Regions from separate parts of the Prosthecochloris marina genome, predicted to be linked through region 4. Evidence: riboswitches for the same ligand, from Rfam matches in the RefSeq annotation. Region 4 holds a riboswitch; each other region holds the start of a gene.
The links. Region 4 has a riboswitch for cobalamin ahead of metE (5-methyltetrahydropteroyltriglutamate--homocysteine S-methyltransferase). Riboswitches for the same ligand answer to the same signal wherever they lie in the genome.
Positions count from the first base shown of each region.

Region 1: it holds a riboswitch for cobalamin, as region 4 does, so the genes downstream of both, CR164_RS08545 (ribonucleoside triphosphate reductase) here and metE (5-methyltetrahydropteroyltriglutamate--homocysteine S-methyltransferase) in region 4, are expected to answer to the same signal.
Region 2: it holds a riboswitch for cobalamin, as region 4 does, so the genes downstream of both, CR164_RS01560 (ABC transporter substrate-binding protein) here and metE (5-methyltetrahydropteroyltriglutamate--homocysteine S-methyltransferase) in region 4, are expected to answer to the same signal.
Region 3: it holds a riboswitch for cobalamin, as region 4 does, so the genes downstream of both, CR164_RS01495 (TonB-dependent receptor) here and metE (5-methyltetrahydropteroyltriglutamate--homocysteine S-methyltransferase) in region 4, are expected to answer to the same signal.

Region 1 covers NZ_PDNZ01000005.1:168,328-175,764, reverse strand. The annotation lists gene modD (ModD protein) at 1-603, shown strand, start outside; gene CR164_RS08550 (anaerobic ribonucleoside-triphosphate reductase activating protein) at 742-1,494, opposite strand; gene CR164_RS08545 (ribonucleoside triphosphate reductase) at 1,491-3,695, opposite strand; cobalamin riboswitch at 3,866-4,053, opposite strand; gene serC (3-phosphoserine/phosphohydroxythreonine transaminase) at 4,403-5,464, shown strand; gene CR164_RS08535 (ATP-grasp domain-containing protein) at 5,610-7,325, opposite strand; gene CR164_RS08530 (ADP-polyphosphate phosphotransferase) at 7,350-7,437, opposite strand, start outside.
Region 2 covers NZ_PDNZ01000001.1:334,673-342,109, forward strand. The annotation lists gene CR164_RS01545 (ABC transporter substrate-binding protein) at 1-1,147, opposite strand, end outside; gene CR164_RS01550 (ABC transporter ATP-binding protein) at 1,156-2,253, opposite strand; gene CR164_RS01555 (FecCD family ABC transporter permease) at 2,250-3,341, opposite strand; gene CR164_RS01560 (ABC transporter substrate-binding protein) at 3,342-4,559, opposite strand; cobalamin riboswitch at 4,586-4,942, opposite strand; gene CR164_RS01565 (4Fe-4S dicluster domain-containing protein) at 5,047-5,352, opposite strand; gene CR164_RS01570 (TonB-dependent receptor plug domain-containing protein) at 5,443-7,344, opposite strand.
Region 3 covers NZ_PDNZ01000001.1:320,066-327,502, forward strand. The annotation lists gene CR164_RS01485 (radical SAM/SPASM domain-containing protein) at 1-583, opposite strand, end outside; gene CR164_RS01490 (TIM barrel protein) at 580-1,584, opposite strand; cobalamin riboswitch at 1,785-1,997, opposite strand; cobalamin riboswitch at 2,229-2,465, shown strand; gene CR164_RS01495 (TonB-dependent receptor) at 2,735-4,843, shown strand; gene CR164_RS01500 (FecCD family ABC transporter permease) at 4,921-5,919, shown strand; gene CR164_RS01505 (ABC transporter ATP-binding protein) at 5,913-6,719, shown strand; gene CR164_RS01510 (ABC transporter substrate-binding protein) at 6,739-7,437, shown strand, end outside.
Region 4 covers NZ_PDNZ01000002.1:136,197-143,633, reverse strand. The annotation lists gene CR164_RS02795 (murein L,D-transpeptidase catalytic domain family protein) at 171-875, shown strand; gene CR164_RS02790 (L,D-transpeptidase family protein) at 1,048-2,742, shown strand; cobalamin riboswitch at 2,815-2,990, shown strand; gene metE (5-methyltetrahydropteroyltriglutamate--homocysteine S-methyltransferase) at 3,132-5,411, shown strand; gene metH (methionine synthase) at 5,622-7,437, opposite strand, start outside.

The DNA.
Region 1 (7,437 bases), on a different contig from region 4:
GCTTATGGCAACGCGGAACAGCTTCACATGGGTTGGAAAGTCTCTCAGAACATTCTGGAACATTTTTCCGCAATAGCCACAAGGACACGCTCTATGGTTGAAGGAGCGAACCGCAGCGGAAAAAGTGTCGAAATATGCGGCACCCGCAAACATCTGCCCGGCACCAAACATCTTTCGCTCAAAGCACTTTGCTCTGGCGGAGGCTCTCCTCATCGGCTCGGACTTTCCGATTCCATCCTGATATTTTCCAATCACTATGGCCTGCTTGGAGGTTTGAAAAGCTTATGCACCGACCTTCAATCCATAAAAGCACGATGCCCGGAAAAGAAAGTCGCTGTCGAAGTTGAAAGCATCCATGACGCGATCACGGTTGCAGAAGCAGGCGCTGACATCGTACAGCTCGATAAGCTCTCGCACGAGTCGGTCAGGAAAATTGCCGAGATGTTAAAGCAAGGCGGCAATGGAACAACGATTGCTGCAGCTGGAGGAATAAACGACACGAATGCAGAAAAATATGCAGCGGCAGGAGCCGATGTACTTGTCAGTTCCTGGATGTACTTCGGAAAGCCTGCCGACTATAAAGTGGTTATCCGTAAAACCTGAAGGGAGAAAGACCAGGCTCATCCCCGATCGAATGAAAGAAAATGCAGAATAATGATGTAGAGAAGTTTTCTGGGCATAAAAAAACCTGCCCTGATCGATACAGGACAGGCCGAACGGAGAAAAACAACAATCACTACCCTACCTTAAACAAACATTTCCCCCTTTTGGTTCTAATGATTCCATTAATTCTGCAATTTCCTCTCTGCCCAACTTCTTACCGACAACAGCCTGAAGAGTTTTTAACGAGTTGCATTCTTGAAGAAAATAGGGAATACGAACCAGCCGGATGAGCTCAGTAATATCTTTCTCCGTGTGATGCGATCCGAGTAGTGTCGTGCGAATTTCACAATCGATAACGGCCTCATGCAACAAAGCCAACGATCGCTCGACAGCGTCCAACATGGTTTCGGTAAAACATTCACCGCAAACTGAAGCATACTTTTGGTGATCCAGAACGCTCTTAATGTCCATGGCGACATAATCGACAAGCTTTTCACTCATAAGCACCTCCAGCATCTGCGGATTGGTCCCGTTTGTGTCCAGTTTCACTTCCAGCCCCAAAGACTTTATCTGCCGGATGAACTCCGGCAAAGACGGATGCAGAGTAGGTTCTCCACCGGTAATGACAACAGCATCGAGGAAAGAGCTGTTCGACAAAAGCCATGCAAGAATTCCTTTAACCTCGTAAGGCTTCGAATGCCGGAGCAGATCCGGAAGAACGAGTTCCGGATTATGGCAGTAGACACACCGGAAATTACATCCCCTGGTAAAAAGAACCGCGGCCACCCTTCCAGGGTAATCGCTGAAACTCTGCTTGAGAAACCCTCCTATCGGCAAATGGAAACCTTCATTTCCACTTGCCTGCTGCTGAAATGCACTGTTATAACTCATGACGCACAGACCGGAAAACCCCCGTGAGCCCCTTCTTTCTTTCCTGTTGCCTCAGAGGTGACAGTGTGATCGCTGTCAAAAAGCTTGCGATCCCTGAATTCCGCCTGCTTTCCCGCATTCCATTGTTCGACGGGCCTGAGATACCCGACAATACGTGAAAAAACAAGGCACTTCTGCACACTACCCTTTTCACGACAGAACGGACACTCCTGATGCTCGCCGGCCAGATAACCGTGTGAGGGGCAAATGCTGAACGTCGGGGAAAGCGTTATGTAAGGCAGTCGGAATTTCGAGGTTATCTTCCGAACAAGCTGGCGTGCCGATAATGCCGGAAGATGCTGTTCGCCGAGAAAAGCGTGAAAAACGGTTCCCCCCGTATAACGAATCTGCATCTCATCCTGGAGGCGCAGCGCTTCGAACAAATCATCGGTATAGTTGACCGGCAGCTGTGAGGAATTGGTATAGTAAGGTTCTGCACCTTTCTTGCTTGCCTGCTCATTGGCAACGATGATATCGGGATAAACCGCTTTGTTCAACCTTGCAAGACGATAAGAGGTTCCTTCTGCAGGTGTAGCTTCGAGATTGTATATATGGCCGGTTTCCTCTTGAAACGCCACCAGGCGATCACGCATGAAATCCAAGACTCTCAGACTGAACGCCTCACCTTCAGGTTCACCAATCGCACATCCAAGAAAATTGAGACAACACTCGTTCATGCCAAGCAAACCGATGGTCGAGAAATGATTATCCCAGTACCTGCCGTTTTTCCTGTAGAGATTACGCAGGTAAAACTTCGAGTACGGGTAGAGCCCTTGTTCAGTAAGGCGCTCGATCACCTTTCGCTTGATTTCCAGACTGCTTTTGGCAAGCTCCATCACCCTTGAAAGACGTTGAAAAAACTCTTCTTCCGAAGAAGAGAGATAGCCGAGTTCCGGCAGATTGATCGTCACTACACCCACCGAACCGGTCAGCGGGTCGGAACCGAAAAGTCCTCCACCCCTGCTTTGCAGCTCACGTTTGTCAAGACGGAGACGGCAGCACATGCTCCGCACATCATCCGGGTTCATGTCAGAATTCACAAAATTAGAGAAGTATGGAATCCCATACTTTGCCGTCATCTCCCAGATACCTTCGTAGACAGGGTTTTCCCAATCAAAATCCGGAGTGATATTGTACGTGGGAATTGGAAAAGAAAAAACCGAACCGTTTGCATCTCCGTCGAGCATTACCTCGGCAAACGCCCGGTTGAACATATCCATTTCGGCCTGAAAATCACCGTACACCTCATCCTGTAACTCACCCCCGATGATGACCTGACGGTTTTTCATAGGTTTAGGAATCAGAAGATCGAGCGTCACGTTGGTAAACGGAGTCTGAAACCCGACCCTGGTCGGCACATTCATATTGAAAAAGAATTCCTGCAGACACTGTTTCACCTCTACATACTCCAGGTTATCGTAGCGGATAAACGGAGCGAGCCATGTATCGAAACCGGAAAAAGCCTGCGCGCCGGCAGCCTCTCCCTGCATGGTATAGAAAAAATTCACGATCTGCCCGAGGGCGCTCCTGAGATGCTTTGCCGGTGCACTGTTAGTCTGACGCTCCACCCCCCGAAAACCGTTCATTAAAAGATCCTCGAGATCCCAGCCGACACAATACACACTCAACGAACCAAGATCATGAATATGCATTCGCCCTTCCTTGTGAGCCTGTGCGATCTCCGCCGGATAGATCTCATTGAGCCAGTATTGGGAACTGACGATGCTCGAAATATGGTGGTTCAACCCCTGAAGCGAGTAACTCAAGTTGGCATTTTCCTTCACACGCCAATCCTTGAGGTGCAGGTAATCATCGACCAGGTCGATGTTGGCGAAGATCTCTTTCGCCTCTCGCATATTGTGATGCTGAAAACGATAAATAATATATGCCTTGGCTGCATCGAAAGCATGATTTTCAAACAGCACCTTTTCAACGACATCCTGAATCTCTTCGACCGAAGGGGGGTCGAGAGAAACGTTTACCCTAAGTGACTCAACCACCCGGGCACACAGGTCAGCCGCATATTGCCGGTCAGGATTTCCTACAGCTCGAAGAGCCCTGAAAATTGCAAACGTAATTTTATCCTGATCGAAACGAGCAACCCTGCCATCACGTTTGATGATCATCTTAGCGTCATCACATACCATCTTGTTTTCCATCATGAGCACCATTTTTAAAATGTGAAAAAGCCGTTACAGGCATGCTCTCGCGGAAACAAGCGATGGAAGGGATTATCAAGGAGAGAAAGGAAAAAAAGCCAGCCTCATTCCAGTCACATGCTCTTGGACGCGAAAGCATAATCGTTATACCTCTCAGCAACCGGATGGTTGCTGAAAAAATAAGACACAAGACAGGTCTCCTGGCTTTCCCTTTTTCACGGCGCCTTCCCATTCCAGCAAAAGGAACAGTGGCACACTGCCGGAAAACATTTCAACGGGTTTACAGTTGCGCGTCAGCTCACGATTTTCACGTGATTCCCTATTAAACCCCGGTTAAGGGGTATCTTGCCTTATCAAGATTGACGAAAGAACATCTTGTTTGAATGTAAAAATATTGCCGTTGTTGACAAAGATAAAGAAGTCAATTGAAAAAAATGCGATCAGGAATCAGAGGCGAGATTTCTAACGGCAACACATCTTACCCAAAAGAACCGAGCATCGTTCTACAACGATAACACGTTTTTTTTCGAATGATTATGGTGAATTGTTTTTTGGTATCATCGAGGATATTCACTATAAAGATAAATCTTTGACAAAAAGCATCGGTTATCCCCAAAAGCATCATTGGAAGTTTTGACAACAGCACAATATCCAGAATCACTGGTAATACTGTCACCGCCATTCTTGATCAACGAGACGTAACAACCTATATGCCATACAATTTTTACGCCGGACCTTGCAAATTGCCCGAATCGGTCATTGAACGCATCCGCAACGAGTTTACCGATTACCGGGGCAGCGGAATGTCGGTGATGGAAATCAGCCATCGTGCACAGCCGGTTCTGGATCTGCTTGAACGCACACAGGAAAAGATTCGAAGATTGATGGGGTTAGCCGTTGATGATGATGTACTGCTCTTGCAAGGAGGAGGCACATTGCAATTCAGCATGATACCGATGAACCTCTCAGCGGCAGGAGATCCTGTCGATTACATTGATTCAGGATACTGGGCGGCTAAAGCCATAGAAGCCGCTCGCCAACTGGAACGGGATGTACATGTTGCCGGTAAGGCTCATGATACGATTCCTACTGCACTCGATATCCGAGCCGATGCCCGCTATCTGCACGTATGCACCAACAATACGGTAATGGGTACGCAATGGCAAGGCATACCGGAATCTCGGGTGCCGCTGGTAGCCGATATGAGTTCGGACATTCTGAGCCGAAATATCGATACCGGACGTTTCGCTTTGATTTACGCTCATGCCCAGAAAACCATCGGTGCTGCTGGAGTTACCGTGGTGATCGTCCCCCGGAAAACACAAGAGATGATTCAACCGGGCCTACCCTCTTTTTTTGATTACCGTACACATGCCGATGCCGGATCAAACCATCACACACCGCCCGTGTTCGCCATATACGTCGTTGAGTGTATGCTGGATTGGCTGGAGAAAGAAGTCGGCGGCCTGGATACCATGGAAACCCTTAACAGGGACAAGGCCGCCCTGCTTTATGAAACGCTGGATGCTTCCACACTTTTTCGTTGCCCTGTTCCTTCGGAATCACGTTCGATGATGAATGTGGTTTTTGATGCCGTAAATCCGGAAATTGTATCGATCTTCAGCCAAAAGGCAGAAGAAGCAGGACTTTTGGGGCTCCAGGGGCATCGCTCGCGTGGCGGATTTCGGGCAAGCCTTTACAACGCGGTGACACTTGAAGAGGTAGAGACATTGGCCGGATTTATTACTGATTTTGAGCACTGTTACGGCTGAGATCGATTTGCCCCCGCTTTTCAGGGTGATCAAAAAAGGGTGATCGCATGATCTTTCTTACTCCTGTCAAGCCTGCGCGTGAAATTTCAGGACACCGGTTGAAAAAGCGATCTGCTCGCAAAAAAAACAGAAATATTCTTGAAGCTTAAGCGCATTGCACACGGCAATTGAGTTTCTCGATGGTCTCGCAGACAATCCTTGTTTTGCAGAACTTCCCAACAAACACGGTTGAAATATGTTCAGTTGGAAACCCGTATTGTTCGACAAATTCCAAAGAAGCGATTATGTCCAACGATTTCAACTGCTTATCCGACAAAACCTTACCGATCAGCTGCCTGAAATGACCGTTTTCAACTTTAAACTTTTTGCTTTTTTTCACGACAGTATCCGGTAAAAATATCGCACACTCACCGCTGTACGATTGCAACAGTTCCTTGCATCGCTCCTTTTGAAATATAAATAGATTCAGCTCAATATTACCGACCCTGTTCCCCAGGAATTGGTCCCCTAACCTTCCGATATCATAGCCTGCGGCTAAAAATAAGGGAACCCCGGGCATTTTGTTTAATTCAGTGAACTTCCCGCAGGATGCGGACGGCGACTTGCTTATATCTTCGGTGATATAATCAATTCCAACACTATGCAAACCACAGCAGCGTGCAATTTCTTTTGCATGAACCAGAACATCATGATGTACATTTTCAAACAGTTCCGTACTACCTCCTCCCCCTAAATTTGTATTTCTACGCAGGGTGACTTTTTGGCCTGGCTTCAAAACCGTCTTCAAGTCGCAACTCTGAACTGAAAGAGCTTCTTTCACGGAAGCATCGATTTTTATTGGCCTCAGATAATTACTTGCATAGAGGTTTCTGGTTCTTTTTCTATTGACAATGTCTATCAGCTCACGAATACTCTTGGCACCATCTCCGATTACAAACGGGGCAACGCTGCTGGCACAACCAATAAAATCTCCCCGGAGAAAAAGCAGGCGATAATCTCTGCCCGGAACATGTTTTTCTACCATTATCTCATTGCTTTTCCCGATAAATTTCCTCGCCTCGGTATAAGCAAACTCAACGTCATCAAGTGTTTTTACATTTGCCGTCACTCCCCTTCCGCTATCTGAGTGAACAGGTTTAACCACACAAGGAAAGCCAATATCATGCGCCGCAGCCAACAGTTCAGCACGATCCCTTACAATCTTATATCGTGCTGTCGGCGCACCGACAGTATTGAAGATTTTCTTTCCCGACAATTTGTCCGTTTTAACGTCACTTTGCAGATCCTCTACAGTGCTCGTTTCAAAAAAAATCTTTGATTTTGCCCCCATTCCATAGAGCCAGACTTTTTTATCAAGATTCTGGTAGTAAAGGTTTTTTGATTTCGCGGCAGTAATCAATGCGTGCGCTTGAAAATCCGGGTGCCCCCTCTGACACTCATCCCAGAAAGTGTTTAAAATCGAATACACCTCATGCTCTTTTCCCTTGGAACCCCTGAGGAGCAACTTCAGCAGAATATTTACCGCCTTAGCCGTTAACTCGGGCTTATGGAATTCAACAAACAGGACAGGAACCGCATTATCTGTGGTATAACCGTTTTCTTCCAAGTCCCCTCTTACATAGTTCAGAATGAAAATCGAAGCGCTCGATAAAAATTCAAAAACATCATTTCTGTCAATGGCGCGTTTGTGACCAAAAGTGTGACTGTATCCAAAATTTTTTTCCAGATACTTGGCCAGCGTCACAAACGAGCGTTGCATGGCCGACATCTTTTCTTCCGGGATCTCCTCAAAACAAAAAACGACGGATGGCCGCTTACTGTAACGATTCGGCCCCCAATAGGTTGAAACGTTTATTTTCATATTATTTTTCTAAACAGATAACCCCTACTCTTCTTCGGCCACGAGCATTTTCCTGATTTCCAGCAGTTCCTCATGTCTCTCCTCACTGGTTTCGGGGTAAGACATTTTCAGC
Region 2 (7,437 bases), on a different contig from region 4:
AATATTTCAGGGTATGGTCCGGCAAGACTTCGGGATGAAAAATAGTGATAAGATCGGCAAGTAAAACATGCGGTTCAACCATACCGCTATCCCAGAAACGGTTCCGCCCGTTTTCAAACCGATAGTTATTGTTGTTATATACCATTCCTTTCTTGACGGAACTGAACAACCGGTACCGTTCATCGATTTCCAGCAAACCGTCGAGATCGGTTACCCTGAAATGGGTGTTCACCCAAAAATCCGCTTTCATGCCGGCATCCATGGCAACCTCATGGCTCAGAATATGCCCCCTATCGGTCTCCTGACCTCTGAAAAGATATTCACTCCCGGCATGTTCGAGCATGGTGACGAACCAGCGAGAAGACCCCATGATCGACCATGCGCCTTTCCTGCTGTACCCGGTTATTACCGAAGGCTTCCGGGTTAAATGTTCGGCTGTTTTCTGGACATCGAGGTACGCCTGCTCCTGCTTTTCGAATATACTGGCGGCAAGCGAATCTTTTTCAAAAAAAGCCCCCATGAACTTGATCCATTCAAGTGCACCGAGAGGATGCTCCTCGAGTGACGCACAGAAAAAACCCGGACGGAGTCCGTAGGCCATCATTTTTTCAAAGATGTCGGAGGATGCGCTGGTCACATTGACAAAAGCGAGGTCAGGATCGATCTTGACCAGGGTTTCCATGTTCAATCCACGCATATAACCTGTCACCGGAAGCGCTCCGCTGTCTATCATTTTGTGCACCCGGTCCTGCCCGATTCTGCGCTTTCCGGAAACCCCGGCTATGGCATCGAAACAGTCGAGCATTTCTATCAGCGATACATGAAAACCGTTTTCACAGGTCACCCGCTTCAGGGGAATTCTGACCACTGCGGCCGTTCCTCTGTCTTCAGGGACCGATCGGTCATGCGGCACAAGCAAATATGCATAATCGATACCGATATCCGTCCCTTCCGGAGAAAGTACCTTTACCAGAGTACAACCGTCATCGCGCTTCATGATGGAAAATCGACTGGCATATTTGACCGTTTGCATCTTCGCTTTCCCGTCGGCCGTCACAGCCTGTTCATCCGATACTGAAGAACAAGACGTTCCAAGCAATGTGGCCATCAGAGCCAGAAAAACGATCCAGCCCCCATATCCTTGCATCACGGCTCTCATGCTACGATCTCCGAGTCTGTCTTGTTCTTTTTGATACAGCTGATGACGCTGCCGATATCCTGAATCTCGAACGGTTCACCGCTTTTTCCATTATAATAACGCCACCAACGGTTACCCCTGTCCTCCGAAACCTCTATCCTGCAGGGCAATGATGCATCGATGACAACTTTGTAACCGATCCTCTCGAGCGCTCTTTTCGTCCAATAAGCAAGGGTTCCTTCTCCGACAAGACCTATACAACCCTCGTGGTGCTGATTTATCCTGAACGAACCTGACTCCCGATCAAACTCGAATCCGTTACGCTTGAAGGCTTTTTCGAGTCTACCGTCAAGAATAAGCTCTTCAGGCATCCCCGAGATCATCTCGATGTTTTTTCCACTCTCTTCTGCCTGAACGGGACTCATCAACCAGATCCTGTCAGCTGCCTGAAGCGCAAGGTCGAGTTCATGCGTAGACATCACGATAGATTTCCCTCGCTCTCTCGCCAGTTGCTTCAAAAGACGAACGACCTCGATGCGATTGGGAAGATCAAGATGAGCGGTAGGCTCATCGAGCAGAATAACGGGTGTATCCTGGGCAAGTGCACGCGCAATCATGACCTTCTGGCGTTCACCGTCGCTCAGATCACTGATGTGACGACAAGCGAACCGTCGTGTACCGGTAATGGCTATGGCCTCCCTGACAACGGTTTCATCATCCTTTGAAAGCTTCCCCATCCAGCCGGTATAAGGATAACGGCCAAGAGCGACAAGGGCATACACCGAAAGATTACCGGTCATGACCCTGTCGGTAAGCACGAGGCTGAGAAGTCTTGCCGTTTCTTTGGTCGAAAGCCTTTCAAGAGATCTGCCATCAAGGGTCACATGTCCACCGAGAGGCTTCTGTACACCGGCAATGGTTCTCATCAATGTCGATTTTCCAGACCCGTTGGGCCCCAGCAGACAAACCAGCTCCCCTTTGGCGAGGTCGAGAGACAGATTGTCCGCAACAACTTTTCCGGGATACTTGCGACCATGCTTTTCCGCTTCTTTGACAAGGCGACGGTTCTGATATCCGATCGCCAGATCGTGAGTCAGTAACACTTCGTTCTTCATGCAAACGACGACTTGAGGTTTCTGTTCTTCATGATAACCCAGATAACGACAGGAGAACCGATCAAAGCGGTAACGGCATTGATCGGAAGGGTGGTCTGGCTTCCCGGCATCTGGGCGATGATATCGCATACCAACATCAGAATCGCCCCGACAAGGCAGGAACTGGGCATAAGAAAACGATGATCGGAAGTATTGAGAATCGATCGTGTCAGGTGGGGAACGGCTATACCGATAAAGCCTATAGGGCCGCAGAAGCCGGTTACGCTTCCGGCAAGCAGACTTGTAGCGGCAATGACGGTAATCCGGACATAGAGCGTACTCATCCCGAGACTGCGCGCGTAATTCTCTCCGAGAAGCATGACATTGAGAGACTTGGACGCAGCAAAGGAAATCATGAGCCCTATGCCGACTACGATTGCCAGAACATACAGTTGGCTCCCCAGCACACCGCCGAGACTGCCGAATGTCCAGATCAGGTAATCCTGTATCTGTTCAGGTTCACTGAAATACTGCCAGATACTGATGATCGATATCGTGATATTTCCAACCATGATACCGACAATGAGCAGTACGATATTATCCTTGATCCGCACCGCTATCCCCAGCACGATAAGAAGAACGAACGCAGCTCCAAGGGTTGAAGCGACAACGATGAGCCAGCTCCCGCCAAGCCCGAGCTGGCGGATGGCAAAGGCATTTGCTGCCGCGCCGGATGCCAGCATGACCATGGCCACTCCAAGGCTGGCACCTGCCGAAATACCCAGTACAGAAGGTCCTGCCAGAGGATTTCGGAACAACGTCTGCATCTGTAAACCACTTGCCGACAGTGCCGCTCCGGCGATGACGGCGGTAAGCGCTTTCGGAATCCGGATATAGGTAACGATCTTTTCCCAGGCTTCGTTCTCTGAACCTTTTCCGAACACGATATCAATAATGTTTCCAAGAGGTATTTTTACCGACCCGAGTGCAAGGTCGAGCATAAAAAAAAAGGCCATTATCACAAAAAGCAGAGCGATCAGACTGTTTTTTGGAGAAAGAAGAGGCCAGGAATGTTCCGGGCTTGTTTGACTGTCCACCTTTATGCCCATCTACTGTATATGCCTGTAAAAAGTTAACGAATCATCTCCATTGCCCCTCTCCGGGAACAAGTCCGGATGCAGGATCCTGATCAAGTCTCCCAATACCCTGTCGGGCCGTACAGCCCCAAGCTCCCAATATGCATTCCCTCCTGCCGGATTCAGTAACCGGTTATTGTTGTACACTTTGCCAGATCGCACCGCGAAAAAATCTCTGAACCGAATGTCTTTGGCAAGCAGTTCATCGAGGGACTGAACCGTTCCCGGATTAAGCCAGAACTCCGCTTCAAGGGCGACCGGGTAAATAGCCTCTATATCCATTTTGATGCTGCCGGTCTTTGCCCTGTTTTTCCAATGATAATCCGCCCCTGCGTCCCTGAGAAAACATGCCACATAGCTGTTTCCTCCAGGCACGAACCACGCGTCCTTGAAAGGCATCCCTGTAACAACCGACGGACGGTGGGAAAGAGTGTCGGTAAGTGCCTTGAGGGCATGATAAGAGTGCTCGATATCCGCAAATTTCTCGACGGCAACTTCCTCACGACCGAGCAGAGCCGCATACAGCTTCAGCCATTCCGCTCTTCCGAGGGGAGATTCCTCGAGCCATTCAGCAACGACGACAACAGGAATTCCAGCCATTACCAATGCCTTGTAATCGGTCTGCCTAGCAGCGGGAAACGCTGTCGTCACTATCATTTCAGGATTCAGTTCGAGAATTTCTTCCACGTTGGGACTGAACGGCATACCGATTTCCGATACGGCGCCTTTCTCGATCCGCTCACGTAAGGATGGAGTATTGACATAGTCGGGTCGGGCAATACCAATGATCCGATCGGCGCATCCAAGCAGATCGATATAACCAACCTGTGTTGTCGAAAACAAAGCCACACGCTCAACGGGAGTCCTGACCACCACATGCTCATCGAAACCGTCAGGTAAAGGAGACTCCTTGGGAATCAGCAGATAGCGCAACGTGTCTTGGCGGCCATCGAGATCGACGATGACTCGTAAAGTCTTGAACCCCTCATGATCGTACAGGGAAAAACCTTTGGCGTAGGAAAGGGGAACGTCAACGGACACAGCTTCCTGTTTCGGGTGTACTTCCGTTTCATTGCTGCATCCACTCAACCCGGTGGTGAACACAACGGCGAAAAGAGAGATAGCACATCGCAGAACACCGGAAAAACGATGATGCACCGAACCGGTAAAAGAAGAACGAAATATATTCATATGTATAGTCAAGTTGCTTTAACCCGAAGCGATAGCGTATTAGGGCAGGTCTTCTGACTTTCCCGGTTCCGACAGCCTTCCCGTTCCAGTAGCCCGGAACAGTGACATAAGGGTGTCTCTATTTTTTGTCATGAGCGATTCAAGTGCAAGGCGAACGAAGTACAGAAACCGGAGTGTACACAGAGTACATGAGGATTTCGAGCACCGCTCAACGAAGCAATTGAAGCGCGGAATAAATAAATAGAGATACCCATAATTATCGAAACACATTATCGGCATATGCCGATGCGGGATTACAGCAGCGGGTACTGTTCCGGACTTTCACCGGATTCCCTTTTAAGCCCTGTCCAAACAACCAGGGCACCATAACGTTGAACAAAGTATACAGAAAACAATCCATCGTTTCAAATGCTTTACAAATATTAAAGGCACTGCTGACGAAACCTGTTTTTTTAATTGAACAAAAAACGCATATCACACTGATATATCATTCATAATACTCCACATACCGCTCAAAGTCTTCTCGTTTCGGGAACGAAATGGCCCCTGCGGCACATACCTTTTCACATGCGGTACAAAGAACGATACAGTTGTACGGCTGAGTCACCTCCATTTTCGGGCGACGGCGCAGCCCTTCCACCTCACCGGATGCAAAGACCCCTTTGGGACAGAAATCATAACAGGAACAACAACTGTTGCAAGCATCCGGCTCGATAGTCGGGTACCACGCAATCTCCTTGCGGGGAACAGTCAGGCGTCCACGCCTTCTTTTTTTCGCAGTATCACTCATCATTTCATTTTTTCATCTTATGTAATCAAGCAACTCTGTCAGCCCTCCCCCCTTTTCAGGGAGGAAGCACTGACGGAGAATAAACACAGAGCATCAGAACGATATTGTATATCCAAGTCTGGCAAGACGTCCGGGCTCGTAATAAACAAAACGGCTGCTTGCATCTTCGACGAGATTGCCCGTTGTCTGAATCTCAGTGTCGAAAATATTTTCTACCGCACAGGTAACATAGCCTTTGCCGACCTTTACTTTTCCGGTCATATCGAAAGCGGCGTAATTCTCGAGATCATCTTCCCTGCCGGCAAGGATCCGGCATTGCAGATCGAGATTGAAAGGCAATGTCGCATAGGAAACCGCAAACGTGTTCTGGAACTTCGGTCCGGGCTGGTACTCATCTCCATCTGTGTTTTCAGCTACCGGGTATGCCCAGTAACCTGCAGAGGTAAACGAGATATCCGAAAGGAAATCGTGCCTGTCTGTGAAAGGATACAGCCCCAGCTTCCATTCAACTCCCTGGGAATTATAGGATCCGGCGTTGAAATAGTGATACGGTCTTCCCTGTGAACGATCGATCTCGATCTTGTCTTCATAGGTCATATAAAATCCGGCAATTCTGGCAGATACCGATTTGCAATCCCACTTGAACCCGGCTTCATAGGTCCAGCCTGATTCAGGCTGCAGATCAGGATTGCCAACGACCACACGACCTTCATAATAAAGCTGTGTGAATGTAGGAGCCTTGAAAGCCTTGCCAGTATTCGCGAAAAGATTCAGGTTTTCATTGACCTTCCAGGTAACCCCCGCGCTTGGAAGAAACGAGTCATAATCGGTAGAGCCCTCTTCATTGTCTATGAACTGCTCACGCACTCCGAGCGTCAGCAGAACATCCTGCTTGAAATCCTTTTTGAACTCGGCGAAAATTCCGTAATCGTCCCGTTTTTTTTCACCGTAATTGTTTTTGTAATCGGCAAAACGATGAACATAATCCGCACCAGCCACAAGCTCAAAACCTTTTCCCAGAGTAAAGCGGTAATCACTTTCGGCACCATAGTTATAGTTCAAACGTTCCTTTTCTTCATCGAACACGTTATCCACATAATCTTCTGTAATACGTTTATCGTGCATACCGAACAGCTTGCTCCGGAACCGCTCACCCTCGTAACGAAGGTTGAGAAAGTGAAAAGAACTTTCCTGATCGGTTCGTTCCACCTTGCCCGAATCGTACAGATCGATGAAAGCGGTCTCATACCATGAGTATTGGTAATCGATATAGGTGTTCTCGAAGGGTGATGCATTGACATTCACCATATACTTATCCGTTTCTCCAAGAGCATTCGTATACTTTTTCGAAAATTGCCGGCCGACATCGTCCAATTCGCCAAGGTGCTGATATCGAAAGCCTGCGGTAATTCCGGGAAGACTAAGACTTATACCATGATTCATCCATTCTTCATTGCCGAATTCCACAGAAGCCGTTCCTGTTTTTTCCGATACCGGCTTCTTGGTAACGATATTGATCACTCCAGCCATTGCATCGGCCCCATAAAGGGTTGAAGCCGCACCTTTAAGCACTTCAATACGCTCGATCTGTTCGACAGGTATGCAGCTCAAATCATATCCCTTACTTGATGCCTGCTGAACCGGTGATCCGTTAATCAGAATGAGTTCACCATCTTCTATACCCCGAACATACACGGCGCTGTTCATTCCCTGCTTGTTGATCCCAATGGGCGCAAGGGATTTATAGCCCAATCCCCCTATTCTTCCAAGCGCCTCCATCACATTCGTCGCACCGGTTTCTTTCAGCTCTTCACTATCGACAACCGTAACGAAACGGGAGCTCTCTTTTTCTTTCACCGGAAATCGGGTAGCGGTAACAACCATCTCATCACTCGTGTAGGATGGGGTGATACCGTCTTGCGAGAAACCTTCTGCCTGAAGTGTGTACTGAGAGAAAACACACGCCATTAGAAACACAACAATTTTTTTCTTCATCTGTCGACCTGTTATCAGTTTTAAAAAAACAACTGAACCACAGGGTTGTCCATCGGCAATAAGCAAACAGGATGAGGAACGTTACACTGCCAA
Region 3 (7,437 bases), on a different contig from region 4:
GAGGCAAATGACATCTTTTTTCAGCTGCAGCACCTTTCTGCACCAGAAGATCGAGCCCGAAACCACATGCCGATGAAAAAGGATACAGCGCCATCAGAAGCCCTCTGAGTTCCCTGACATTCCGGTCTGCCAGCACCGCCGTTACCCTGAACGGGATACGCTCTTCTTCGAGCATTGTCAGCGCACGATAGGTCTCCCGGCTTCCACCGCGTAACACCTCCTGCACGTGCGGCGAACCGTCGATGCTGATACCGATTCCTGTTCTGTAACGCTTCAGCTCTCTTGCCGTCTCTCTGTCGAGCAGTACACCATTGGTCTGCAATGCCGTCGTAGCCGACAAACGTTCACGTTGAATCTGTTCGAGAATCGTAAAGACCTGTTCGGCGGCAAGCAACGGTTCCCCTCCTGTAATCTGTACATGAAAAGCCCGACCTGATGCCGCAGCCATATGGAGAGCCTTCATCGCCGTATCGAGATGCATCACCTTCCCTGCATGAGTTTCTCCTTCGTAACAGTAGGCACAGGAAAGGTTGCAGGCTGTCGTCACCATGAGCATCAGATATGAAGGGGGATTTGCAATCATGATCTCTCTTTCCGGGTGAAAAACCTTTCTCCCAACGACTGTTTCTGACGATGGATTTTATCGACCCACTCCTCTTTCGAACGGAAAGAAAATTCAAAAACTGTCGTATCCGGCGCGATCCTTTCAAACAGTCCGGCAATCGACGCATGGCTAAACGCATCATGCTCATCGATCCGGCGCACATGGCGCGCAGCAACCGTAAACCGTTCCCAGAAGGTCTCTGCACCATCGAACGGCTCGTGCATCTCCATACTTGCTCGAACATAGTCACCCGACAGGCTCTTGCAGAGGTGCACCGCCTTTACAAGGTCACGATGGCTGCCGAGACGATCGACTTCACCGAGCAGATACGCCACCGCCTCCTTTTCGCTCGCGAGAAAGCGATTCTTGTTGAGAATATGGCCGGTATCGAGCACCAGACCCGGCTTGGAGTACTCGAGGCGATCGAACAACCGGTCGATTTCCCGCACGCTGTCAAGCCGGAAATTGCCCGGCCACCAGAGATTTTCGAACAGGATCCAGCCATCATACGCTGTATCACGGACAACCTCGTTGATCACATCGGCAGACAGATCGACCATCTCCTCCCAACTCCATGGCGGATTCCAGTTGAAAATGTAGTCGAGCTCGTAATGAACAGGATGAAAAACCACATAAGGGCAGTTGAAACGCCTTGCAAGCTCCAGCTGTTCACGGTAACAGGCAACGATCGTCTCCCGGCTGGTCCCACCATAGTACATCTCGATGTTCCTCTCGTTGTCGAACATCGCCAGGAGTTGCCGCCTGTCGTTGTACCATATCTGTTTGAGCATCACGAAAAAACGCAGGTGAATGCCACCGATGATCTCTCCGGGGATTGAATCGTACACGTAATCACCTACCGGATAGAGCTCATAACCGTCGAAACCTGTCTCATCGAGCAGAGAAAAAGCATGCTCCCAACGCTCACCGGCAATGGAAAGATCGTTTGCATGAGTGCTGATATTGAGTAAGAAACGCATGGCCCATTACTTCACTGGTTCGGTAAAAACATCGTTTACCGCAACCGGGAAAGCATAAAAACAGCGTGCATGCTGGTCGAATCGGCAAGAACATTCAGACCTTTCGATAGAAAAGACAACAAGCTGTGGACAGAGAATGTCCCTATACCTGTTTCGCGGAAGAGTAATGCACAACATATTGAGATCGATTGCTTTAACCCGAAGCGATAAACACCACGGCAGGTCTTCTGACTCTCCTGAATCTGCCGCCTTCCCGATCCGGGAGCCCGGTTCAGTGACATCTTGGCAGATCAATATCACCGGCATGAAGCCGGTACAGGATTACAGCAGCGGGTACTGTTCCGGATTTCCACCGGATTCCCTTTTAAGCCGGTTGGCAGAAGCCAGCCGACACCGTAGTGTTTGTATATACTGTAAAACCCGCTGAAATACAAATTCCCGACTCTTTCGTTTTTTATCAGCCCTCTCTCCTATGGACACCCCTAAAAAGTGCCATGAGCGGTTCGAGAGCAAGGCTGATGGAGCGTAGCAATCGGGGCGTGCAATACGTTTTTAGAGGTGCCTATAGGGATGATGTGTTCCCGACAAATAGTACAGCAACTTTGCAACGCCGTATTTTTTCATTATAATCCATCACTTTTCTGGAATGTTCTTTCTCAACCGGTGCCTGTGGCGACAAGCCATGGGGTAAAAGGGAATCGTGTGAAAATCACGAACTGTTCCCGCAACTGTCATTACTGGAGCTGATCTCATCAGCTCATCTGCGTGAGTCTGCGTCACTGCGTCAACCTTATCGTCCATCCCGGGCGGCGTGGGAAGGCACAGCCTCGATAATGTTTTTCAGTGAGAGTCAGGAAACCTGCCGGTTGATTATTGCCAAAGTTAACAGGCAAAACACTGTTGTTTACGAAAACAAGCAGCGATTTTCCTGCGGCTCAAACGGCTACGGGACCATAGCCCGGCAATAAGCCCATACCCCGGAATGAAATTCAGTTCGACCTGTTTCAGCATCTATCAAGGCAGTCTGGTGATCCGTAGAGTAAGCCACCGGTACGTCATGTCTTGTTTAAACGACCATTTTGCAGAACTCCTGCTGAAACGGTGAAGAACATGCTTTCATCGAAAACAGTAACATTTACCTGACGAAACCATGCAGCACCCATCATTGACGAAAGGGCTTCTGAAAACTTTTTTCGCATTGCTTCTTCTCCCCTCTTCCGCATTTTCCGGGGAAAACGCTTCCGGAGAAATTACCGTACCGGAGATCGTGGTTACCGCCACGAAAACAGAGGAAACTCCGTTTTCACTCCCTGTATCCATAGAAACCGTCTCCTCCTCCGATATCGAACGTGAGGTCGCTGAAAGCAGCTCAGAACTTATCGAAAAGGTACCGGGAGTCAGCATCGAAGGCAGCGGAATGTGGGAAGCAGCCCCCGTGATCAGGGGTTTTAGCGGTACCAGGACGCTCGTGCTGATAGATGGAGATCGCGAAAACAATCTCTGGGCGGGGCGCGACCCACTCACACCGTTTATCGGTGCTGCAGATATCGAGCGAATCGAAATACTCAAGGGCCCTTCTTCGGTGCTCTATGGAAGTGATGCTCTTGGTGGTGTCATCAACTTCATCACGAAAAAACCTGATTTCGCACTGAACGATGACTGGAGTTTTGCACCGGAAGCATCAGGCACCTACAGTTCGGTCGACGAAGGCTGGCAAGGAAACGTGGCACTTGGCGGAGGAGGTAACGGTTTCGATTTCCGCATCGATGCTTCAAGCCGGGACCATGGTGACTATACGGATGGAAATGGCAACAAGATCGCAAACAGCCAGTTCGAGGCCATGAGTCTAGGAGCTCAGGGCCGCTATATGATCGATGATCAGCACGAAGTGTCACTTTCATATCGCCATACCGGCATCGATGACAAGGGAGTCCCCCAGAAAAATAACGCGCCATGGTCTCACTTCACCAAATTTGACACCGATACCTGGAAAGCAGCGTATACAGCCCGGCAACTCGGAGCCATCGAGGAACTGCTCCTGAAAGGTTGGCTTGTCGACCAGGAACGGGTATATGACTGCAGAATAAACAGTTCGACGCAACCGATGTATACTCTCAAGAACAACCGGATCGACACCGGAGCAAAAGGAGCATCGCTACAGCTCACCTTTGCCCCTACACGGCAAAACACGCTTGTTACCGGGCTCGACTATGTGCACGAAAACGCGGAATCCGCTGAAAAACAGATCAAGAAAAAAACTTCGAACGGGAAAACCGCAAAAGAAATCACCTTCCCACCCGTCTCCGACGCCCATCGCGATCATATCGGTTTTTTCGCCCAGGATAAACATGTTTTCCATAACGGTTCCGTCCTGATGGGCGGTCTCCGCTACGACTATTTCAGCGCCGATGCAGAGGACGCACTTTTCAGGACAGTAGTGTATGAACCTGACGGACAGACCGTCAAAAAAGTGGTGGAAGAAGTGAACGTTTTCAAAGAAAAGAGCGATCAGGCGCTTACAGCCTCACTCGGCTATGCACATCCGTTGAACAAAACAGTGAACCTGACAGCAAACATCGCGACCGGATTCCGCTCGCCTGACATGTTCGAACGCTTCTCCACAAGAGGAGGCAGTTACATCATTCTCGGCGATCCCGATCTCGATGCGGAATACTCCTGGAATATCGATTCGGGTATTAAAATCAAATCAGAAACCCTTACCGGTTCATTCTCCATCTTTTATTCCTGGGTCGAGAACTATATCGACCTTAAGAGCAACCCGGATGTCACCTTCAACGGTATGGAAACAAAAACCTACGTCAACGTTCCGGAAGCCGAAGTGTACGGCTTCGACGGCGGTGTCACCTGGAGGCCAGCCGAACATCTCTCCCTGTTTGGCAACATAGCGTCGGTGATCGGTAAAAATACAACTGACGGCCAGAGGCTCAACACCATCCCGCCGCTCAACGGACTGGTCGGCTTCCGCTGGGAAGACTCGATCAACAGCACCTCGAACTGGTGGATAGAGCTGAACAGCGAAATCTTCGACAATCAGGAAAATCCGGCTCCGAATGAAAAGGCAACACCCGGGTATGCGGTTTTCAACATAAGAAGCGGCATCCGATTCAACCGGAACATCGCCCTCTCCGTGGCAGTCGACAACATCTTTGACAGAGCTTACCGCAGCCATCTCAATTATGCGGATTTTCTTTATGAACCGGGAATCAACCTGAAAACATCCCTCAAGGTCACACTCTAATAACAACATGATACAGTCTCAAAAGCCGGACACCTGATGAAGAAACAAGAAAAAAACAGTTTCGAATCCTTTTCCGCATGATGAAACAAAGTCTTATCCTCCTCTCATGCACCCTTTTGCTCCTTCTCGAGGCCATGGTTTCCCTCTGGATAGGGCGCTATCCGGTTTCCCCGGATCAGCTTTTCTCATTCCTTATCGACCGCCAGAGCACAGATCCCCACCTGCATGCCGTACTGTTTCACATCAGGCTGCCGAGAATCATCGGAGCTGTAGCTGTCGGCGGAGCCCTTTCTCTTGCCGGTGCGGCCTATCAGGGCATGTTCCGCAACCCGATGGTCAGCCCGGATATTCTCGGTGTCAGTTCAGGAGCAGGATTCGGTGCCGCTCTGGCTATCCTGCTCTCACTGCCGGCAATAGCGGTTCAGGCATCGGCGTTTACCGGAGGCGCTATCGCAGTTTTTCTGGCGGTCTGGGTCAGCAGAAGCATCGGCAAAAATCACAATGCAATTCTTGTGCTTGTTCTCTCCGGCATCGTCATTTCGGCACTGTTCACGGCGCTGATCTCGCTCGTCAAGTATTCAGCCGATCCCGAAAACAGGCTGCCGGCCATCACGTTCTGGCTGATGGGCAGTCTGGCTGATATCCGCATGCAGGAACTCCCCTATGTTCTTGCGCTCGTAACGGCCGGCAGCCTGCCGATACTTCTTTCGGGTTGGCGCCTGAACGTGCTCTCGTTCGGCGAAGACGAAGCCAGGGCACTGGGTATCCACACAGATCGTCTGCGTATGATCATCATCGGTTCCGCCACGCTCGTAACGGCAAGCGTCATAGCGCTCAGCGGACTCGTAGGCTGGATAGGCCTGGTCATCCCTCACGTTGCAAGAATGATTACAGGTCCCGATCACCGTATCCAGCTACCACTCTCCTTTCTTTCCGGAGGTATCGCACTGCTCTTTTTCGACAACCTCGCCCGGTCACTCCTCGCTGTTGAAATCCCTATCGGAATCATCACCGCCCTTGCAGGAGCGCCGTTCTTTATCATTTTACTGAAGATCATCTCCCGCGAAACATGGTAGATCAAAAGAAACTGCGGCTACATATACGGGATACCAACCTCGGCTACCGGCTCCGGAAGCCTTTGCTAAAAAGCATCAACCTCTCCATTTCATCGGACGAAACATTCTGCATCCTGGGACAAAACGGTACGGGCAAAACCACGTTCTTCAAGTCACTCCTGGGTATACTCCCTCCCTTGTCGGGCTCCATCACACTGAATGGAAAACCTCTTGGCAGTTTCAGCAGAAAAGAGCTCGCCAAGCTCATCGCTTATGTTCCCCAGGCGCACCATACCCCTTTTCCTTACAAGGTCAACGATGTCATTCTTTTCGGCCGGACCGCACATATGAACTTTTTCGGAAGCCCCGGCAGAAAAGATCTCCTCGTTGTAGACAGCATCCTCGACATGCTCGAGATCAGCCACCTGGCCGATTGTATCTATACCGAACTGAGCGGAGGAGAACGCCAGATGGTGGTTATCGCTCGTGCACTTGCACAGGAAGCGGGCCTGCTTATTCTCGATGAACCGGCATCCAATCTTGATTACGGCAACCAGGCGCGTCTCTTGAAAAAAATACGTGCACTTGCAGAAGCGAAAACCGGAATTCTGATGACGACGCACCAGCCAGACCAGGCGTTTCTTCTCGATGCAAAAGTACTGATGCTCTCCAACGGTTCTGTTCTCCATTACGATGATGCTTCGGACGCTTTGCAGCCGGACATTCTCAAAAAGATCTATGGTGTGAACGTAGAAGTGATCGAAGCCGGCACACCCGGCAAGAATCCATTGAAGGTCTGCAGACCGCTTATCGACAGCTGAATAATAAAACAAGATGACCATGAAACGCATACCACACTTTCTCTTGTTGCTCTTTTTCATTTCGTGCAGCCTTCCACAACCTTCAGATCATGAGGGAACACAAACCGTCACCGATATGGCCGGCAGAACCATGGTCGTACCGGAAACAATGACAAGGGTATATGTCAATCGGCCAGGAAGTATTCTCATGTATGCGATCGATCCCGGGCTGATCGTGAACCGATCGTTCAACTTTACACCGGAAGCCTCGCAATTTCTTTCCAAATCATACCTCGCGCTCCCTTACACCGAAGGTTCGGCTGAAGAGATCCTGAAACTTCAACCGGACATGATTCTCACGTTTTTCGATATCAATCCCGGTTCAGTTGACGAAGCGGATAAACTTGCAGCCAAAACCGGCATTCCGGTCTATCTGGCTTCACTCCACCTCGATGATTATCCCGAAGTCTTCGAGCGGCTCGGCAGGCTCTTCGACCGTACAACACAAACTTCCGCCATGAACCGCTTCATCGAACGTCATGTCAATCCGGTGAGAGAGAAAGCGTCTGAAATCGAAAGAAACGAAAAGCTTAGCGTTTATTATGCGGAAGGTGAATACGGACTACATACGGATCCGGCAGGCTCGATCCATAGCAGGCTTATAGAGATGGTCGGAGGGATCAACGCCACCGATATCGACATTATCAGCCGCAAGGGCATGAGTGAAGTCTCGATGGAA
Region 4 (7,437 bases):
AATAAGTGGGCTTCGCAGTGCGGAATAACTGATTCGGTATGAGGGATATTTTTGTTCCATGACCGAGAAAGGCACAAAGACTTTACGCTGTGGCATAGATAGCTATGGCGACGGCTTTTGCTTTTTTCTATGTGCTTAATCTACTGAAACGAAGAAAAGGAGAAGATCATATGGCGATAAGACTCATCTGCCTTGTAATGTTTTTTGTTTTTTCACCTCTCAATGCACACTGTGTTCCTTCGCAAAAGGAGCTTTCCTCCACTATCCAGACTCTCTATCGCATCCCTGAACTAAGAAACAACATTGACTATAAAGTCCTCAAGAAGGCTATGGTCGGGTATTACACCTTGAAAAGTAAAGGTCAGTTGAAAAACGACAAAGTGCTCACTATCATCGATTATAATCAGCCTTCCGTTAAAAAGCGCTTGTTTGTTATCGACATGGACCGAAACCGTCTTTTGACATCTTCGCTGGTTGCGCACGGTAAAAACAGCGGTCAGAATCTGGCAGTCAAGTTTTCCAATGTGCCGGGATCGTTTAAAAGCAGTCTCGGCTTTTTTGTGACCGACAGAACCTATCAGGGGAAGCATGGTTATTCATTGAGGCTCAGAGGGCTTGAGCAGGGTATCAATGATAATGCGCTGGTGCGCAATATCGTTATTCATGGTGCGGACTATGTTTCCACTGATTTTATCAGGCAGCACGGTCGCCTTGGAAGAAGTCTGGGATGTCCTGCACTGCCTTTTTCGCAGTACAGGCAGGTGATCGATCTTATAAAAGGCGGGTCCTGTCTTTTTATCTATAAAGGGAATCAAAACTATGTCGGCCGCTCCGACCTGCTCAATCCTGACATTGCCCTTCACGATCCTGCATAATGTTTCCGGAGGATGCGTTGCCCCGGTACCACCGAAAAGTTTTCTCGGAGGTACCGGGAAGGAACTCTGGATGTACCATTGAGCGTTCTCTTCAAAACATTGTCGACAAAGTGCTGTATCGATTTTTTTCGAGACAGGGTGTAAGACTTTCTCAAGTCATAACCTATTTCTTATGGTCGTTATACTGGTATTGCTTCTGGTATTCAGTCTCGGCAGTTCAGCAGAGGCTTCTCCGCAAAAAAACAATGTTTCCGGGACTAAACGTGTTCAGTCAACTTCAGGCGGTAGCAGCGACGTAAGGGAGAATATTCGTTGTCACATCGAGCAACTCGAGGAAGACGTCGCTCTGCAAATCGGGAGGGAGAAGGTTGCATTCAACGCATTACTGGCGGATTTTTACAGATCGAACGATTTCAGTCCTGTCTGGGTAAAGCGTTCCCAGATTACCGAACTGCTCGAAGCGATCAAGTCGGTTGAGGCAGACGGGCTTTCTCCTCAGGACTACCATCTTGACGGTATACAGGAGTTTTATGATGATGCCCCGTCTTCACCCTTTTTAAAGGCCCGGTATGAGTTGTTGCTTACCGATGCGATGTTCAAAATGTCTTATCATTTGCTTCACGGCAAGGTAGATCCCGAGAAGATCGATTCTAACTGGAATCTCTCCAAAGGTGAAAATGGAAACGGCCTGGTCGGCAGTCTCGGGAACGCTCTTGCCGGTGACTCCCTTAGTGCAGTTATCTCGACGTTTCGTCCAAGTCATCCCAAGTATACAAGTCTCAAAGAAGGGCTTGCCAGGTACCGTTACATTGCTGCCGGCGGCGGTTGGATGAGCATTCCGGATGGCCCTACCATCAAGGAGCCCGGCCAGTATGATGATAGAATGCCTGCATTGAGAAGACGGCTTGAAATAACCGGTGAAATCGAGGAATTTGCACTGGTCGATACATCATACGCATCATCTGCCCTATTGTACAGCAATGAACTGATGGATGCCGTCAAACGTTTTCAGGCGCGTCTTGGACTCGATGTTGACGGGGCGGTCGGCCCCAAGACGTTGCGGGCTCTCAATGTGCCTGTTTCTCGAAGGATTGATCAGATCCGACTCAATCTTGACCGATATCGCTGGTTTATTCAGAAGCTCGAACCTACGTTTCTCCTGGTCAACATTGCAGGGTTTACGGTTCAGTATGTTGAAAACTGGAATTACCGGTGGGGATCCAGGGTCATTGTCGGGGAACCTTACTGGAAAACCCCTGTTTTCAAGGCAGATATGCAGTACATCATTTTTAATCCGTCATGGAATGTTCCCCCGGGCATTCTGAGAAAAGAAGCTCTGCCGGCAATCAAGAACAATACAGGATATCTGGCAAGAAACGGTCTGCAGGTTATCGACCGTAGCGGTCGTGTGGTGAATCCGGCTTCGATCAACTGGGCGTCATACAGCGCCAGTTCGTTGCCTTATCGACTGCGTCAACCGCCTGGTACAAGAAACGCACTCGGTCGTGTCAAGTTCATGTTCCCGAACAAGCATCTGGTCTATCTCCATGATACGCCGAGCAAGCATCTTTTCGATAAAAGCACCCGAGCGTTCAGCCACGGGTGTATTCGCCTTCAGAACCCTCTCGAACTTGCAGAGATTCTACTTGGATGGGGTGAGGACGATGTCCAGGACGTTATCGCTGCCGGTAAAACCAGGACAGTTCACCTTCCTCAGAGAATTCCGATTTTCCTGGTGTACCTTACCGCTTTGGTGGAGAATGACGAAGTGTTGTTCAGGGATGATGTTTACGACCGTGATGAAGCGGTTCTCAGTGCTCTCAAAGAGCCTTATCCCTACAAGACAGTTGAAAGCTGTACATTTTAACGGGGTGTACAGGGAAAAATGTTTTTTCGGACATTTGTATCCAATCTGTTGTTTTCTTCGCTCCTGCCGGTTACTTTATACTGTTCAATAAGGCGTATCAGGAAACGGAAGACGGTGAAAATCCGTCGCGGACGCGCCACTGTAACTGACAAAATACCGGCAGACACCACTGTATCTCCCATACGGCAGGAAGGTTGCTGCACTGAAGGGTCAGAAGCCAGGAGACGCCCTGATCGCACGGAGCACGAATGTCTCGCGATTAGACAGGTATGCTGAAAAGTCGAGGTTCGGTGGCGTTCAACGCCAGAGCTGGTCGTACTTTGAGATTGTCTTCATTTCGAGGTGTCGTTGCTTCTTTCAGTTAACCACTGTCAAAAGGAGTAACAATGATCAAAAAACACATTGCAGGTTTTCCGAGAATCGGCGTCGGACGGGAGCTGAAAAAAGCTCTCGAGGCTTACTGGAAGGGGGTGATTTCCCAAGAGGTGCTGGAGGCGACGTGTCGAAGGCTTAAGCTTCACCATTGGGGGATTCAGGAAAGTGCCGGTTTGTCCTATGTCGCTACAGGTGATTTTTCTCTCTATGACCATGTTCTTGACGTCACGGCGATGCTTGGTGCTGTGCCCGAGAGGTTTGGTGAGTTCGATGCCGCCGGTGTCGGTATCGATACCTATTTCAGGATGGCTCGAGGGGATGCCGCCGCGAATATTGCGGCGATGGAGATGACAAAATGGTTCAATACAAACTACCATTACATCGTTCCTGAAATCTCCCCGTCGTTTTCACCTTCTCTTTCTTCCCGCAGAATTGTCGAGGATACCCGTGAAGCGATAAAGGCAGGCTTTCGTCCCAAACCGGTTCTGGTGGGACCGGTTACCTGGTTGTCTCTTGCAAAGGCGTCCGAAGGGTATGACCGTTGGGAAAAACTCGAAGAAGTCGTTGCTGTTTACTGCGGTATTCTTTCAGAGCTTGCTGAATTCTGTTCCTTGATACAACTCGATGAGCCGGTACTTTGTGCGGATATGGTTCCACAGGCCATCGAAGCTTTCGTTCCGGTTTACAAGAGGTTGAATGCTGCATCGGGTAATGCTTCGTTGTTGCTTGCAACCTATTTCGATACTCTTGACGATAATCTCGATCTTGCCCTTTCTTCAGGTTGCGGCGGGCTTCATGTCGATCTTGTCCGTGGCCGCGGATGTCTTGAACAGGTTTTGGGTAGTTTGCCGTCAGGGATGATTTTTTCCGCAGGTATCGTCGATGGTCGTAACATATGGAAAACGGACTTCGAGCAGGCTCTGGATGTTCTTGTCAGGATCAGAGGGGATGTGGGGGAAGAGCGCTTCATGATTGCTTCGAGTTGCTCGCTTCTGCACTCTCCGGTTGATTTGGAAGAAGAGACTTCTCTGAATCCCGAGTTGAAAAACTGGATGGCGTTTGCCGTTCAGAAGTGCGATGAAATCAGTGTTTTGGGGGATATTCTGGATTGTTGGGACTGCAGTGAAGCGCTCATTGAGAATACCGAAGCCATTCAGTCACGGCGGAACAGCGCATGGGTTGAAAACAAGGAGATTCGAGAGCATTGCGCATCCATCAGTGATCAGATGCTGCACAGAAGCAGCACGTATCAGGAGCGCCGTGAAAAACAGGCATGGCTGAATCTTCCTTTGTTTCCGACTACGACGATCGGTTCTTTTCCCCAGACAGCGGAAGTTCGCAGACAGCGCAGGCTTTTCAGCAAAGGTACGCTGGGGGCCGGGGAGTATGAGCAGTTTCTCAAGGATGAGATCCATGAGATTATCGGAAGACAAGAGGATTTGGGGTTGGATGTTCTTGTTCACGGGGAGGTTGAGCGCAATGATATGGTGGAATATTTCGGTCAGCAGATGGAGGGGTTTTGCTTCACCGAAAACGGCTGGGTGCAGAGCTACGGAAGCAGGTGCGTCAAACCGCCGATTATTTACGGTGATGTTTCACGTTCCGGCCCGATGACGGTTGAGTGGAGCACTTTTGCCCAGTCTCTGACTACGAAACCGGTCAAAGGTATGCTGACAGGGCCGGTAACCATTCTAAGCTGGAGTTTCGTTCGCGATGATCTTGAGCGTTCGGAGGTTTGCCGCCAGATCGCACTTGCTCTGAGGGACGAGGTTCAGGATCTGGAACATGCGGGAATAAGGGTTATCCAGATCGATGAAGCCGCGCTGAGTGAGGGTATGCCACTCAAGAAAAAGGACAGGGCATCGTATCTTCGATGGGCTGTCGATGCTTTCCGGTTGACCTCTTCGGGTGTTTCCGATTCGACCCAGATCCACACGCATATGTGTTACAGCGAGTTCAATCATATCATCGGAGCCATAGCTGCAATGGATGCCGATGTCATCAGCATCGAGTCGAGCAGGAGCCGTATGGAACTGCTCGACGCTTTCAGGGATTTCAGATATCCGAATGAAATAGGCCCGGGGATTTACGACATCCACAGCCCGAGGGTTCCTTCGAAAGAAGAGATGATGAAGCTTCTGGAAAAGGCTCTGGTTTTCATTCCCAAAGAAAGGCTTTGGGTCAATCCTGATTGCGGACTGAAAACCAGAGCATGGCCTGAAACGTTGGCGTCGCTCAGAAACATGGTTGCAGCGGCTCATGCTTTAAGGGATATACACAGCTATGTTTGTTGACCGAAGTACCTTGAGGAGATGCTATGAGAATGAAGAGGGCATCTCCTGCTTTTGAAAGTTGCCATCCCCGGGCCTGACCGTTACGAAACAACTATTTCACAGGTTTTACCCGGGGATCCACAGTGATCCCGTTTTTCACCGTGGATGCCGGATCAAGTCCGGCATGACTTTTCTTTGGGGTTGGGCTTTTTTTGCGACAGCCTCGTGTTTTTATGCGGTAAGGGATTCTATCTCATTACTCTGTGATGTGTAATGAAGGTGTGACGTAAGCCATTTTTCAACTTCCTTTCCGCTCATCCCTTTTCGCGCCGCGTAATCTTCGACTTGGTCTTTTGTGATTGATCCCAGCGCGAAATATCTTGCTTCCGGGTGCGCGAAATAAGTACCGCATACCGATGCCGCCGGGTTCATCGCACAGCTTTCGGTAAGGGTGACTCCTGTGTTGGCTTCTGCGTTGAGCAGATTGAATATCAACAATTTTTCAGAGTGGTCAGGGCAGGCCGGATATCCCGGTGCAGGCCGGATACCCAGGGAAACGTCGGGATGTTCGTTCGAAGCATACCCCCACACATTTTGTCCGACTTTTTCGTGCAGCATTTCCGCGAATGCTTCTGCGAGCCTGTCAGCCAGTGCCTGAGCCATGATGCGATGATAATCGTCATGTTCTTTTTCGAAGCGCTCCATCAAATGCTTCAGGCCGTGACCGGCAGTAACGGTGAAACAGCCGATATAGTCTTTTATGCCGCTTGAGGCGGGTGCTATGAAATCGGCAAGGGCGAGGTTGGGTGTTTCGTTTTTTTTCTCGGTTTGTTGTCTCAGGGTATGGAGGGTTGTCAGAAGCGATGTTCTGCTTTCATCGGCGTATACCTCGATGTCATCTCCTTTGCTGTTTGCCGGGAAGATGCCCACAACGCCTTTCGCGGTTAACGCGTGTTCCTCGCAGATTGTGTCGAGCAAACTGTTGGCGTCGTTGAAGAGCTTACGGGCTTCCGTTCCGTACCCTTCATGGTCGAATATTGCCGGGTATTTGCCGTGCAGCTCCCAGACTGCGAAAAAAGGCGTCCAGTCTATATAGTTGCGAAGTTCATCAAGGGAAACATCATCAAATGTCGTTATTCCCGGATGGCGCGGTGTTGTGACCGTGTCGCTGTTCCAGGACAGTTTCGCCCTGTTTTCCCTTGACTTTTCGAGGCTCAACAAATTTTTCGAGGCGTTTCTTGCAGCGTGGCCTTCGCGCAGCTCTTCCTGCTCTTTACGCAGTTTCGCTATAAAGCCGTCATGAAGAGAGGGCGTTACCAGATTGGCCACAGCCGGAACGCTCCGGGAGGCGTCGAGCACCTGAACAACCTGGCCTGAATAGTTCGGTGCGATTTTTACAGCAGTGTGGACCCTCGACGTCGTTGCTCCTCCTATCAACAGTGGAATTTTCATTCCCTTGCGTTCCATCTCTTTTGCAACGTGGACCATTTCGTCAAGAGAGGGGGTTATCAGTCCGCTGAGACCGATTACATCTGCATGCTCTTTTTCAGCGGCATCGAGGATTTTTTCACAGGGCATCATGACCCCGATATCGACAACATCGAAGTTGTTGCAAGCAAGAACTACCGCAACGATGTTCTTGCCGATATCATGGACATCCCCTTTTACGGTTGCAAGCAGAATTTTTGCTGCAGGTTTGGCGTCCTTGGCTTTCGCTTTTTCCTCTTCTATGAACGGGATGAGGTATGCGACGGATTTTTTCATCACACGAGCACTTTTGACGACCTGCGGGAGAAACATTTTTCCCTCGGCGAAAAGGTCGCCGATCGCGTTCATCCCATTCATCAATGGCCCTTCGATGATGTCGAGCGGACTCTGGTATTTTTGTCGTGCTTCTTCGGTATCGTCGTCGATATATTCGACAATGCCTTTTATGAGGGCGTGCTGCAGCCGTTCTTCGACCGTTCCGTTACGCCATTCGGCTTGTTTTGTCTCGCTTTTTACGTCGCCGCTCTTGACGGTTTCAGCGAATTCGACAAGCCGCTCG